Regions from separate parts of the Mesorhizobium sp. M1342 genome, predicted to be linked through region 1. Evidence: predicted binding sites of a transcription regulator. Region 1 holds the regulator's gene; the other holds the start of a gene.
What was found. The regulator PhoB, encoded in region 1, activates phosphate uptake and scavenging genes when phosphate is short. The targets are predictions, from matches to a motif close to TGTCATNNANCTGTCAT.
Positions count from the first base shown of each region.

Region 1 (7,572 bases):
GCGGAAATAGGGTTCATGCGTAGCCTGATCGATGAGCCGATCTGCGGAAACCTGTGTCACCATGGCTGAAATCTCAGGGGTGAGCCGCATGTTCAACGCTGATAGTCGCAGTTTTGCCGGCTGGCCGACACGAACCTGGTCAATGTCTTTCGGCGGCAGCCGTGCATCGACGATCAAGCCCGATGCCGTAGGCAGAATCTCCATGATCTTCTCGCCGGGGGCAATCACGCTGCCCCTGGAATTGTAGGTGGACGATACCACGATGCCCGCCGCCGGCGCCTTGATCGTCGTCCGCCGCAGCACTGCCTCGGATGCCCGCATCTGTTCGTCAATGTCAGCCAGCGAAGAACGTACCTCGTCGAGTTTCGTCAGGGCTTCCTCCACGCGTTGCGTGGTCAGGCGCTCTATCTGCTCCTGGGCTTCGACGATCTGGGTGTTGGCCGATGCAAGATTTGCCTCCAGCGCCCCTGCCTGCCCGACGAGATCGGCCTCGCTACGCAAAAGCTGTGAATATTCAGTGCGATTGGTGAGGCCCTTGTCCAAAAGGCTGGTCTTGATGCCGAGTTCTTTCTTCACGACTTCGGCCTGTTGCTCAATGGCCTGTTTCTGGGCCTGCAATCCGACAACAGACTGGCGATGCATGGCAACCCGTTGCCTGAGGATCGATTGTTCCGATCGAAATCGGGCGAGCCTGGCGTTGAATTCCTTCTGCTGTTCTTGAACCAGGACCTCGAAATTGTTTTGGAACGGTGCCGGCGCAGCCTCTGTGATTGGCGCAAGCCGATCCAACCCGTCGCGTTCCGCCTCCAGCCGCGAGGCGCTGGCCTTCAACGCGATCGACTGTCTCGTCAGCCGGTTGAGTTCGGCTTGCGCGGCTGTTCGATCCAGCAGGATCAGTTCCTGGGCCTGTTGCACCCGATCACCCTCATGGACGAGCAACTCTTGGATGATGCCGCCCTCGGGATGCTGGATGAGGATGTTCCCGCCTGTCGCCGAGATTGTGCCTTGCGTGATGACCGCGCCGGACAACGGTGCACTGACCGCCCAATAGCCAAAGCAACCCATCAATATCGCCATTGCCGCGTATCCGGCGAATGCCACCCGGCGAATGTCGGTGCGTGCTGTGCCTTCCCGGACGAGGCTCTGTGCTGTCATCTTCTACGATCCAAAGCGGACACTATGAGGGGTGCCGCGGTTCGTTGTTGCAAAAGACCCTGTCACCGCCATGCTGCGCTGTGGGGCAAGGCCGATGCCGGCGATTGGCTGCCGCATCACGTCGCCGCTTGGACCGAAGGCTTCGATCACTCCGCTGCGTAGAAGCATCACGCGGTCGCAGGCTGCGGCGACCGAAGGGCGGTGCGTTATCACGATTGTCGTAACGCCCGCCGCTTTCGCGGCGGCAAGCACTTCTTCGAGCGCGGCTTCGCCGCTGCCGTCGAGATGGGTACTGGGCTCATCCAGAACGAGAACATGCGGATTGCCGTAAAAAGCGCGCGCCAGCCCGATCCTTTGGCGTTCGCCGCCCGACAGTGTTCTGTCCGACGAACCTATTCTGGTCTGATAGCCGTCTCGCTGCTCCAGTATCAGCTCATGCGCCCGGGCATTCTTTGCTGCCTCGACGATAGAGGCGTCATTCGCATCGGGTTCAAAGCGGGCGACATTTTCCGCGATCGATCCGGGAAAGAGCTCCACCTCCTGAGCGAGATATCCGATATGCCGGCCAAGCTGCTTCTCGTCCCAGGTTCTGAGATCGGCGCCATCAATCCTGACGCAGCCGCTGGTTGCCTGAATCGCACCGACAAGTAATCTTGCCAGGGTGGACTTGCCGGCTCCGCTCGGACCTATTATCGCCACCGCTTCGCCTGCGCCGATGCGGAAGTTCAGTCTCTTGATGATGGGTTCGGTGCCGGGTGTGGCGTTCGGCGCGACAAAGATGAGGCCCTGCACGACAATTTCGCCGGACGGGTCCGGCAAGGTCAGTTTTTGCGCATGCGCCGGATGGGCGGAAAACGCCTTGTCCAAACGCTTCCACGATCGTCTGGCGTCGACGATCTGCCGCCATGACCCGATCAGTTGGTCGAGCGGCTGCAGCGCACGGGACGACACCAGGGAAGACGCGAAGATCATGCCGGCCGTCATCTTCCCTTGCAGCACGAGCCATGCTCCGACACCCAGTATTGCTAGCTGAAGCATCATGCGTACGGCTCGCGACGTTCCACTGAAAATCGCGTTGGCCATCGACGAACGGTCATGCAGGACTAGCGCCTCCGCCACGTGCCTTCCCCACACTCGCGCGGCGTTTTGGATCATGCCCATGGCGCGCAGCGTCTCTGCATTCCGGGCAAAGGCCTGCTCCGACAGGCTGGCAACAGCCGAGCGTTCCGCCGACAAGGCATCATTCTTGCCGATGGCAAACTGATTTGCCACGACCAGCGCAAGCAACAGACCAGATCCCGCCAGCGTAAGCCAGAACAGCAAAGGATGGATGAGGTACAGCAGGGCGAGGAAGAACGGAGCAAACGGCAGGTCGAACAAGACCGCCGCGCCACGTGACCTGATGAAGGCGCATACCGAGGCAAGGTCGCGCAGTGGAGGCAGGGCTGCTCCCCCGGCGTACTTAGCCTCCAGCGAGACGGCGAATGTCCTCGCGCCCAGTCTGTTGTCGACAATGGCTGCAACGCGCTGCGTGTAAACGGAGCGGACCGCATCGAGGAGACCGAGAAAGGCGAGTGCGAGAACCGCGATAGCAGAGAGGTAAAGAAGCGTCTCGACGCTGGAGGAAGGCAGGACGCGGTCATAGATCTGCAAGAGATAAAGGGGGATCACCAATAGCAGGATGTTGATGAGGAACGAAAAAACACCGACATCGGCGATGGCGCGCCTCAAGACTGCCCGCAGATCAGACCGTGCAATCATTCCCGCGCTCCTAACGGCTCATGGCCCCAACATAAGGGCGTCGCTTAGACCGAATGGTCGCCGGCGATGTCCAAGGGGTGGTGCTGCAGGTCGTCCAGCGTATAGGCGCGGATGTAGTCGATCTTCATCTCCGCTGGCGTAGCCAGATGGTCAGGAGGCTGGCCGGCAATGCCGCCCACCGCGAGATTGGCCAGCATATACATGGGATCGTGCATGTCGGCCGGCGTCGCTGCTTGAGCGACCTTTACACCATCATAGGTCCAGACAAGCTCATCCTTCGTCCAGAGCAGGCCATAGGTGTGGAAACCGTCGGTATCCGCAACGTTCACCGTTGAAGAAACCTTCGTGTGCGCTCCCGTCTCATTGGAATGCGCCGTCATGTAGAGCGTGTTCGGGTCCTGGCCACGCGTTTCGACAACGTCCAGCTCCGGCGGCCACGAGCCGTCCTCCGGAAGCAGCCAGAACGCCGGCCAGGCTCCGGCTGTTTCAGGAGGATCCGCCCGCATTTCGAAATAGCCGTAGGTTTGCGAGAAGGTGTCGTGGGTCGTCAGGATCCCCGAGGTGTATTCGTAGTTGTTGATCAGAGGCTTGATGTCCTCCGGCGCCTGCGCGGCGGTGATGGTGAGGACGCCGTTCTCAACGCTGAACGGATGGACCGAACTCGTCGGGCCATAATTGGCGTCGATATACCACTGCAACTCACCATTGCTGCTCAACGTGCTGCCGTTCGGCGCTCCCCACCAGAAATTGGAATTCCAGGTGCCGTCCTGCCCGTCCCGAAGGCTCAGCGTGTTGAAATCGTCGGAGAAGGACAGCGTCATTGCGGACTTGTCGATCGGAAGTTCGAACTGGGTGGGCTGCAGCTTGTCGATGGTCGTATTCTTGAACACCAGGATCTCGTCGGATCCGAGGTTCAGCATCACGTTCGATTCCACCTGGACCATCTGTGAACGGACGGCATCGAACGAAGTGAAGTCGTAGCCGTCAAGCCGGACCGCATCGGTCGCACCGAAGTCGAAGATAAGATCGCTTCCATTACCTTTGGAGATGGCGAAAGTATCGGCGCCATCGCCGCCGATCAGGACATCATTTCCCTTGCCGCCATCCAGCGTCTGGTGACCCGACCCGCCCTTGATGATGTTGTCCACCGCATTTCCGAACGCAAATCGGTTGGTGCCGGTAACGACGAGGTTCTCGAAATTGTCGGGGAGCTTGTAGCTCATCCATGTGTCGATCGTGTCGATCCCTGCCCCAGGATCCTCGACCACCTTATTGTTGGTGGAATAGAGATGATAGTAGTCGTCGCCGGCGCCACCGTAGATCGTGACAGTGACGCCGGTGTCTCCCCAGAAGGAGTCGTTGCCGGAGGTGCCATGCAGTTCCGGTCCAGACCCGGTGGCCGAGAACCAATGAGTGGAAGCGCCGGTGTAGGCAAGAGGGATGCCCTTGGCATTTAAGACCGTGCTCATCAGAAATCCTTCCCAATGGTGCCCGACCTGGTCAAAGGTCCGGCGACCGCTTCCAAGCAACGCTGCAAAGAACGAGATCGTTCCACAGAATCGTCATTAGATCCGAGATCGCGTTGAGCAATCGACAGACGAGCAATGAATAAAGAGGAGAGGACTCGCAATAATTTGAAGTAATTTATTAAAATTGTATATTTCTGCAGAATACGCGTCATCCGACGAACGTATATCTAAATTAACTCAAAGTCATTCTTGCGTGGCTTTCTGGTCGGAGTCTGCGGGCAAGATGGCGACGTACCAAGTAATTCGCCGTGCTTCCTGCGGCCAGCCGGGCCCCAATAGAGAGTTTGGGAGATCGGGGAACGCCAGAAGCTGCCTGTCGCTTTGGCCCAAATGCAGTCATTCGAAACCTGATGAGGATGACCGCTCCTGGCGTCACGTGCTCGCTCCCCATCCATGAGACGAGTGCAACATTCCACCGGCTGTTGGCGACCGCGTGCTAATCGAGTTTTCCCGATCTATCGGGACGGAACAGCCACCTAGTCTTCCCTGATCGCGTAACCCGCCCCACGGATGGTGCGGATGACATCAGGCATGCGGCCGTTGTTGACCGCCTTGCGCAGCCGGCCGACGTGCACGTCGACAGTGCGTTCGTCGATGTAAATCGTCTCGCCCCAGACATTGTCGAGCAGCTGGCTGCGCGAGAACACGCGGCCGGGGTGGCGCATCATGAATTCGAGCAGGCGGAATTCGGTCGGCCCGAGCCGGATCTCGCTCTTCTTGCGATAGACCCGGTGCGACTCGCGATCGAGCACGATGTCGCCGACCTTCAGCACGCTGGACAGCACTTCCGGCTTGGCCCGGCGCAGCAGCGCCTTGACCCTGGCCATGAACTCCGGCGTCGAGAAGGGCTTGACCAGATAGTCGTCGGCGCCGGTCGACAGGCCGCGCACGCGGTCGCTTTCCTCGCCTCGCGCGGTCAGCATGATGATCGGCAGCCGCTCGGTCTCTGGGCGCATTCGCAGGCGCCGGCAGAGTTCGATGCCGGAAACCGCCGGCACCATCCAGTCGAGCACGAGAAGGTCGGGAACGTTCTCCTGCAGCCGGATTTCGGCCTCGTCGCCGCGCGTCACCACCTCGACCTGGTAACCTTCGGATTCAAGATTGTAGCGGAGCAGCACGCCTAGCGGCTCCTCATCCTCCACCACCATGATGCGTGGTGCGATCATCGGCTGGTCACCCCTGTTATGCCGCTGGCGCGGACATTGCCGTCTCGTCCTGCTTCGGACGATTGGCTGGCAGCTGCGTGCCGGTCAAAACATAGTAGGCATTTTCGGCGATGTTGGTCACGTGGTCGCCGATCCGCTCGAGGTTCTTGGCGCAGAACAACAGGTGCGTGCACGCCGTGATGTTGCGGGGATCTTCCATCATGTAGGTCAGCAGCTCGCGGAACACCGAGGTGTATTTGACGTCGATGCGTTCGTCATTGTTTCTGAGCGTGGCAAGCGCTGCCGGGTCGGCGGCGGCGTACTCGTCGACGACCCCCTGCACCTGGATCAGCACCAGTTGCGCCATCGCGTCGATCGAATGCGAAAGGTCGTGCGGCGTGACACTCAGCCCGACAGTGCCGACGCGCTTGGCGATGTTCTTGGCAAGGTCGCCGATGCGCTCAAGGTCGCCGGCCATGCGGATCGAACCGACCACCGCACGCAGATCGTTGGCCATTGGCTGGCGCTTGGCGATCAGCGTGATGGCGCGATCGTCCAGCTCGCGCTGGCGTGCATCCATGATGGCATCATCGGAAACCACGCGCTGCGCCAGCGCATTGTCCGAATTGAGCAAAGCCCTGGTCGAGCCACTGACCATCGAGCGGGCGAGATCGCCCATGTCGCGGATCAGCTGGCTGATCTGCTCCAGATCCTCATCGAAAGATGCGACGGTATGTTCACCCATGATCTTCGTCCCTCGTATGCCTGAGCTCAGCCGAACCGGCCGGTGATGTAGTCCTGGGTGCGTTTGTCGTCGGGGGTGGTGAACATCTTGTCGGTGGCGCCCTCCTCGACCAGATAGCCTAGATGGAACATCGCGGTGCGCTGCGACACGCGCGCTGCCTGCTGCATCGAATGGGTGACGATGACGATGGTATAGTTCTGACGCAGTTCGTCGATCAGTTCCTCGACGCGAGCGGTGGCGATCGGGTCGAGCGCCGAACACGGTTCGTCCATCAGGATCACCTCGGGTGACACGGCGATGGCGCGTGCAATGCACAGACGCTGCTGCTGGCCACCGGAAAGACCCGTGCCAGGTTCCTGCAAACGGTCCTTGACCTCGTTCCAGATCGCCGCCTTCTTCAGGCTCGACTCTACGATCTGATCCATATCGGCCTTGCGCTTGGCCAATCCGTGGATGCGCGGACCATAGGCAACGTTCTCGTAGATCGATTTGGGGAACGGATTGGGTTTCTGGAACACCATGCCGACGCGCGCCCTGAGTTCGACGACATCGATGTTCTTGTCGTAGATGTCTTCTTCGTCGAGCGTTATCTTGCCGGTTACCCGTGCTGAATCGATGGTGTCGTTCATGCGGTTGAGGCAGCGCAGGAAGGTGGACTTGCCGCAGCCGGAGGGGCCGATCAGCGCCGTCACCTGATTCAGGCGGACGTCGAGATTGACATCGAACAGCGCCTGCTTCTCGCCATAGAACACGCCGACCTTGTCGCCGCGCATTTTGATCACTTCGTTCGACTTCATCTTGTCGCCCACTGCGTTTTCAAGGGACTGTTCGGTCATGATGTTCATACCAAGATGCCTTTTTTTCTACCAGCGCCGCTCGAACCGACGCCGAAGCACGATCGCGGTGATGTTCATGGCCATGAGGAAGACGAGCAGGATGATGATGGCGCCGGACATACGCTCGACGAAGGCGCGTTCGGCCTCGTTCGCCCACATATAGATCTGCACCGGCAGCGCGGTGGCCGGATCGAAAGGCGTCGTCGGTGGATCGGCGACGAAGGCGACCATGCCGATCAGCAGCAGAGGCGCGGTTTCGCCGAGCGCACGCGCCAGACCGATGATGGTGCCGGTGAGGATGCCGGGCGCGGCAAGCGGCAGGATGTGCTGGAACACCATCTGCATCTTGGAGGCGCCAAGACCGAGAGCTGCCGAGCGGATCGACGGCGGCACCGCTGCAA
Region 1 covers NZ_JAMYLI010000024.1:27,517-35,088, reverse strand. Annotated here, with positions in the region: gene NKH06_RS23340 (HlyD family type I secretion periplasmic adaptor subunit) at 1-1,155, opposite strand, end outside; gene NKH06_RS23335 (type I secretion system permease/ATPase) at 1,159-2,916, opposite strand; gene eglC (endo-1,3-1,4-beta-glycanase EglC) at 2,961-4,385, opposite strand; gene phoB (phosphate regulon transcriptional regulator PhoB) at 4,922-5,611, opposite strand; gene phoU (phosphate signaling complex protein PhoU) at 5,628-6,335, opposite strand; gene pstB (phosphate ABC transporter ATP-binding protein PstB) at 6,362-7,180, opposite strand; gene pstA (phosphate ABC transporter permease PstA) at 7,199-7,572, opposite strand, start outside.

Region 2 (7,572 bases), on a different contig from region 1:
ACCGACGCGGTGGCAATGTCGCGGTTGATGCGCCGCGCCAATCCTGAAAGCACCTTGCCGGCGCCGATTTCGTAAAGCGTGGTGATGCCGTTCGCGCCGAACCACTCCACCGTCTCGCGCCAACGCACGCGGCCGGTTATCTGTTCGACCAGGCGGCGGGCGATCTCGTCCGGATCGCTGGTCGGGCTAACCGTGACATTGGATAGGACGGGAACCACCGGCGAATTCTTTGTCACGCCGGCCAGGGCTTCCCGCATGACGTCGGCCGCGGGCGCCATCAGCGCGGAGTGGAAAGGCGCGGAAACCTGCAGCATCAGCGCTCGCTTGGCGCCCTTTTCCGTGCACAGTTTCGCCGCCAGTTCGACCGCAGCCTTGGTTCCGGAAATAACCAGCTGACCGCCGCCATTGTCGTTGGCGATCTGACAGACCGACCCTTTGGATGCCTCGGTGCAGGCTGCTTCGACATCGGCCTGTTCCAATCCGATGATCGCCGCCATGGCGCCCTCGCCGGCCGGCACCGCCGCCTGCATGGCATTGCCGCGTATGCGCAGCAACCGGGCGGCATCGGCAACCGAAACGAAGCCAGCAGCGGCCAACGCCGAATATTCGCCCAGCGAATGACCGGCGACATAGGTGACCTTGCCTTTCAGCGAGAAGCCGCGCGATTCCAGCGCCCGGACCACGGCCAGGGACACCGCCATCAGTGCCGGCTGCGCGTTTGCGGTCAGCGTCAACGCCTCTTCCGGCCCTTCCCAGATCAGCTTCGACAAGTTCTCACCAAGTGCGTCGTCGACTTCCTGGAAGACCCTGCGCGCTTCGGGGAAGGCGTCGGCGAGATCCTTGCCCATGCCGACCGCCTGGCTGCCTTGTCCGGGAAAGGTGAATGCGACGGCCATGCGAGGGCTCCCAAGGGCTGGTTTTGCTTGCCTGAAGACGGGTTTTTCTTGCCTGTGAGGCATGGCGGGGCGCCAAGTCAAGCCCGGTTCGACCCTGCCCGACGGCCGCCTCATCCGCCGAGTGCCTGTTCCGAAAGGCTTTTTGGCGATCACTCCTGATGAAAACCGCTCACGATTCGTTTGCTGGCTCTTCTTATTTTGGCCACAGGCGCTAGCTTTGCGTGACAATTCCATGACAATCGAGTGACGTGTTTGTCGCTGGGTGGGGAAGTTTAAGTGGCAAAGAGTTACAAACGCGCCGGCAAGCCCGCGCCACAGTTCCTGGAAGACGACCCCTCCACCGGCTATCTGCCGGGCAGGAGATGGCCGGTCGTGCGCTATGGGCTTGTCAGCCTGGCGATCGCGGCCGTCCTGGTGTTTGCGATCGAACTGATCGTGCGCGGCGATTTTGCTGGCACCGTCTCCTTCTTCCTGCAGCCGCTGAAGCCCGGCTGGACCACCATCGTCGTCTTCGCGCTGATCCTGATCGGCCTCGATGCGGTGCTCGGCCGCAGCCATCAGAGCCTGATGATCGTCGCGCCGCTGACGCTATCCCTTGCCTTCGTCGGCCACCAGAAGTCGCATTATCTCGGCGATCCGCTCTATCCCACCGATTTCCTCTATGCCCGCCAGATCTTCGCGCTGCTGCCGCTTTTGGTGCGCGACCGGCCGATGACCGCGCTCGCCATGGTCGTCGGCATCGTCGCCGGCCTGTCACTGCTCGTCTACGGCTGGCGGCTGTGGCGCCGCAAGGTTCCCGCGCTCAGCCGCAAGGGCCGCCTTGCCCGGCTGACGCTGGCCGTGCCGCTGCTCGCCTTCTTCGTTTCGATCATGGACTACGCCACCTTCTCCTGGACCAGGGACCGGCTGCAGATCATCCCGATCATGTGGGACCAGAAGGAAAACTATGCCTCCAACGGTTTTGCGCTGGCCTTCGCTCTCAATGTGCCGATGGCGCATGTCTCGGCGCCGCCAGGCTATACCGACAAAGCGATCGCGGCGATCGGCAGACCTGATGTAACCGCCTCGGTGCCGGCCGAGAAGCCCGACATCATCATCGTCATGAGCGAATCCTTCTGGGATCCGACCAAGCTGCCCGGCGTCACCATCACGCCCGATCCGATCCCCAACGTGCGGGCGCTGCGCTCGGGCTCGATGTTCTCGCCGGAATTCGGCGGCATGACCGCCAACATCGAGTTCGAGGCCCTGACCGGCTTTTCCAACGCCTTCCTGCCGGCCGGCAGCATCCCCTATCAGCAATATGTGCGCACGCCGACGCCTTCGCTGGCAACCTTCCTCAAGAGCCAGGGTTACCGGGCGCGCGCCATCCATCCCGGCACCAACTGGTTCTGGAACCGTGGCGCGGTCTACGCCGATTTCGGCTTCAACGACTTCAAGTCGGAAGAGACGCTGCCGCCCATGCAAAAGCGCGGGCCGCTGGCATCGGACGCGGCGATGACCGACGAGATCATCAGCGAGGCCGACGCCAGCGACGAGCCAGTGTTCTTCTTTGCCGTCAGCCTGCAAAACCACGGTCCTTACGAGCCGAACCGCTATTACAATCCGACGCACACGGTGAAGGCGCCGATCAGCCAATGGGCGCGCGAATCGCTGCTTAGCTATGCCGAGGGTTCAGCCGATGCGGATCGCGGCCTTGAACGCCTGGTCGAATGGGCGAAGAAACGCTCCCGTCCCACCGTGATCGCCTTCTTCGGCGATCATCTGCCGCCGCTGGGGCCGGTCTACGTCGAAACCGGCTTCCTCAAGGACAATGTCGCGCCGCGCAAGGAAGCGTCGCCCGAGGCCGCCCTCGAACACCACGAGACGCCGCTGGTCATCTGGTCGAACCGCACCGGGCCGGTTGAAGACGTGGGCGCCGTCAGCCCGGCCTTCCTACCCTATCATATCCTGAAGACGGCGGGCATCACTCATCCCTACTACACCGGTTTCCTGGGTGCGATGAGCGAACGCTACCGTGTCGTCGACCGCAATCTGCTGCTGACGCCGGCTGGCGAGGCCACGCCCGATTGGGCGCGACAAAAGGAGATCGATCCGGCGATCCGCGATTTCCGCCTGCTGCAGTACGATATGATGTTCGGCAAACGCCACGCGGCACCCGACTTCTTCCCCGAAACGGTCGACAAGATTGTCGCCGCCCATACGAGTTGAGACCGCCTTTAGTTCGTCAATTGCAGCTTTGAGAACTTGTTGGCAATCTGCTGGAAGACGTCCGGCAATTTGGTCGGATCGTTGACTGCATAATAGCCGCTCGGATCAGAGGCGCAGGCGCTGTAAAGCGCACGGTTGGCTGCGGTGTCGGACTGCAGCACCATGGTGTAGATCTGCACGCCCTGGTCCTTCAATTGGGTGCAGACGCTTTTGGTCCAGCCATCGACGTTGCGTGCCGCCGTCGTCTGGTTATCCGATCCGAAACGACCGCCGGCCAGATAGCCATATGATGTGTAGTCAGACTTCGTCGGCTGTTGGCTGGCGCCATAGACGACGTTCTCACCGTCGGTGAGCAACAGCACGATCTTGCTGATGCCGGGCGTCTTCCACGGCGCTCCATCGGTGTAGGGCGCGGCGGGCGACAGCACCCGCATACCCCATGACAGGCCCTCGGAGACATTGGTGCCCGAACCGTTCCACTCGGTCATCTGACTGGCTGCCTTGCGCAGCTTGTCGAAATCGTCGGTCAGGGCGACCACCGGGGTCGGACACGCACGGTTCGGGCCGATAGTGATGGGAGAGCCGGTCTCGGTGATGAGTTCCTTGGCGGGCGCAACATATTTGGCGATCTTTTCCCTGGCAGCCCTGTCATCGGGTGACAAAAGGTCGATGAGGTTGCCGAGCAGGTTGCTGAGATCGATGCCCAGAATGTTGATGCCCGACTGGGCAAGCCTGGTTTTGTCGCTGACATCGTTGAGGTAGGAGTTGTTGTAGTATTTGTCCGAATTGCCATAGGCGCCAGACGGCTTTTGGGCGTCTTCGGGATCGTCCGGCGCAAAGTACGGCACGAACAGCGTGTCGGGCTTGGCCGTGTCGGGTGGCGTGTCGGAGATATTGTAAGCGCCTGGCCGCGCCTCGACACAACCCTTCCATCCGGTGCCATTCCATCCGGCATCGGTCCATCCGGTCTTCTTGAGCTGTTTGAAAAGCGCCATGTGGTTCGGTCGCTTGCCGTCGATGACGGGAAAATTGACGCCGTTGGTCGAGGACTTGCCGTCCATGTCGATCCAGGACGGATCGAAGCCGTCGCCATTGACGTTGACAGCGGTTACGAAAGGAACCAGCGAGGCGCGGATCTTGCGCGTCGGCGATTTCGCCGCTTCGAGCGTGTCGAGCAACGATTTTGTCGCCGTCCTCAACGCCGTCATGCGCGCGCCGGCCATCGAGCCGGTGTTGTCCAGCACCAGCACGACTTCGAGCTGGTTGTTCGATTCGACCGCCGAGGCATCGACGACGATGCGCTTGCTGTCGCCGAACAGGAAGGCGAAGTTGAGATTGACGTCCGCCGAGGCAACCGCCTTTGTCTTGACGAAGTTGACGCCCTTGTCGACAGTCAACGTCGCCTGCGCATTGCCGAGCTCGCCATGACCGACGATGTTGGCCTGGAAATAGCGGTTGAAAGCGTCATTGCGGGTGATGTCGAGATCGCCAAGGTGCGAGGAAGCAAGGTTTGCCGAATCGAGAGCGTTTTGCAAATTGCTCTTGGCCCGCATAAGGGTCGAAACATCGGTTGCGAAAGCGACTGCTGTCAGGATGACCGGCAAACCCAGTGCCAGCACAAGCGTGAAATTGCCGCTCTTCGAGCGCCAGAATTTGTCGAGAAGCATCCTTACCCCCGGAAATGCTTGCCGCTTTTGTGCGGTCGTCCGGGCTTTTGCGCCTTCCATGATGAATCGACCGTTGACGGCTGGGCTTCAACTCCACACAACCTTCTAGTGTGGTTAAGACGTGGTTCCCGGAAACCACAACTTCCGCCGTTGCTGCTCCCCGATCGTCACGTGGGACACACGGGAATGCCGCTTGCCCTTGCTTTACGGTCGGATTGCTGTATAGACGCCCGCAATCTGCCGGTCCTTGCTGGGGGCTGAACGGAGGGCCGGAGGTCTTTTCGAAAACCTTCGTGTGAAGCCGGAAGTGCTTCCGCCTCCCGTGTCTCCGCTCTCGACCGTCTCGTCATGCTCCTTTCTTCCCCCTGCCCCTTCGAGGGTTTGCGGGTCCGAGAAGTTGCAGAGGCTTTTGCCGCCGGGAACCGGGAGAGAAACGAAGAAAGGCATAAGACATAATGGCTCTTTACGAACATGTGTTTCTTGCCCGGCAGGACCTCTCGCAGCAGCAGGTCGATGCGCTTGTCGAACAGTACAAGGGTGTCATCTCCGCGAATGGCGGGTCCGTCGGCCGGGTCGAGAACTGGGGACTGAAGTCCCTCACCTACCGGGTCAACAAGAACCGGAAGGCTTACTACACGCTGATGGACCTGAATTGCCCGGCGGCCGCGCTCAACGAGATGGAGCGCCAGATGGGCCTGTCCGAAGACGTGCTGCGTTTCCTGACCATCAAGGTCGAGGCGCATGAGGAAGGCCCGTCGGCCATGATGCAGAAGCGCGAAGAGCGCTCGGAACGCGGCGGCTTCGGCGACCGCGACCGTGGCGATCGTGGTCCGCGCTCGTTCGGCGATCGTGATCGCGGCGACCGTGGCGATCGTCCGCCGCGCTCGTTCGGCGACGCTGGTGCCGATCGTGGCCCGCGCCGTCCGCGCGAAGGCTTTGAAGGGGGTGCAGAATAATGGTCGACATCAATCAGATCCCGACCCGGCGCCCGTTCCATCGCCGCCGCAAGACCTGCCCGTTCTCCGGCGCCAACGCGCCCAAGATCGACTACAAGGACGTGCGTCTGCTGCAGCGCTACATTTCGGAGCGCGGCAAGATCGTGCCGTCGCGCATCACCGCCGTCAGCCAGAAGAAGCAGCGCGAACTCGCCAAGGCGATCAAGCGCGCCCGCTTCCTCGGCCTGCTGCCCTACGTGGTTCGTTAATAGCGCCAATGCGGGCGGCTCGCCGCCCGCTCTTCTCCCACGGCGACGGGCGCCGCAGGGTCGAACATCAAATCCCGGGTTGAGGTCAAAGACCTCTAACTGCCGCGACAGGCAGGACAGCGTCACCAGCGCCCCCGGGCGCTCAAGCTTCCTGACCTGTTCCAAGACATTCGGCGTCGATCTCATCGATCGATTGGCGCCCAACCGAAGGAACAAAACCATGGACGTCATTCTTCTCGAACGCGTTTCCCGCCTCGGCCAGATGGGCGACACCGTCAAGGTCAAGGACGGCTTTGCCCGTAACTTCCTGCTGCCGCAGGGCAAGGCGCTGCGCGCCAACGAAGCCAACAAGAAGAAGTTCGAAGGCCAGCGCGCCCAACTCGAAGCCCGTAACCTCGAGCGCAAGTCGGAAGCGGCCCAGATCGCCGAAAAGCTCGACGGCAAGAGCTTCATCGCCGTCCGCTCCGCCGGCGAAACCGGGCAGCTTTACGGTTCCGTTTCGACCCGCGACATCGCCGATCTGCTGACGGCGGAAGGTTTCTCGATCAACCGCAACCAGATCCTGCTCAACCAGCCGATCAAGACCATCGGTGTCACCAATGTGGCGATCGCGCTGCATCCGGAAGTCGAGGTCACCGTCACGCTCAACATCGCCCGCACGGCCGACGAAGCCGAGCGCCAGGCCAAAGGCGAGACACTGACCACCGCCGAAGCCATCTATGGCGACGACATCAACGACAACGCCCGGCCGGAGAACTTCTTCGATCCGAACACCGAGTTCGAGGGCGGCGAAGACAACGCCTGATCACACTTCGCAAGACGATTGGAGCCATGGGCTGATCACGACTTAAAGCCAAGCTCCGATCACTTTGCCGTCATCCAGCCATGCTGGACCAATGCCCGGGTCTCTCGCCCGGGCATTTTTGTGCCAAATGGAACTTTTCGAACCCCTATATATTGTTGCAGACTATGGCGTAGCGCGTCCTTTGGCCGCGCAAAGCACGCTGTGCAACTTTGGTTCGGCGCAAGACCCCCGGCGAAATCGATCCCGATTTTCGCGGTCACGCGCCAAGGCAGCCTGTCTGGCCGAGAGGGGACATTTGGTCATGAATATTCTGTTGAAGCGCGTTCTCGACCGCCTGGTGCGCACCGGCAATCTCAAGGTGACCGGCCCCAAGGGCTCGGCTGTGGTTTTCGGCGACGGCAGCGGCGAACCGGTGCACATGCATATCAAGACGGCGCATGCCGAGCGCGCCATCACCTTCGATCCAATGTTGGCGGTTCCGGAATCCTACATGGACGGCGAACTCGACATCCTCGAAGGCGGGGTGCTGGGCGTGATGCGCATCGCTTTCCAGAACATGGGCAGCGGCGGCATCGACGCCACCTGGTCGAAGGCCATCGAAGGGCTGCGCCACGCCTTCCGCCGCCTGCAGCAGATCAACACCGCCTCGCGCTCGCGCCGCAACGTGCAGCGCCACTACGATTTGTCGGGCGACCTCTACCGGCTCTTCCTCGACCAGGACATGCAGTATTCCTGCGCCTATTTCGAGCAGCCGGACATGACGCTGGACGAAGCGCAGGCCGCCAAGAAGCG
Region 2 covers NZ_JAMYLI010000021.1:953-8,524, reverse strand. Annotated here, with positions in the region: gene fabD (ACP S-malonyltransferase) at 1-896, opposite strand, end outside; gene NKH06_RS21460 (LTA synthase family protein) at 1,173-3,104, shown strand; gene NKH06_RS21455 (pilus assembly protein TadG-related protein) at 3,113-4,771, opposite strand; gene rpsF (30S ribosomal protein S6) at 5,227-5,727, shown strand; gene rpsR (30S ribosomal protein S18) at 5,727-5,975, shown strand; gene rplI (50S ribosomal protein L9) at 6,196-6,780, shown strand; gene NKH06_RS21435 (cyclopropane fatty acid synthase) at 7,082-7,572, shown strand, end outside.
Region 2: a site for PhoB is predicted at 1,118-1,134, ahead of NKH06_RS21460 (LTA synthase family protein). Genes of this name have one in related genera too.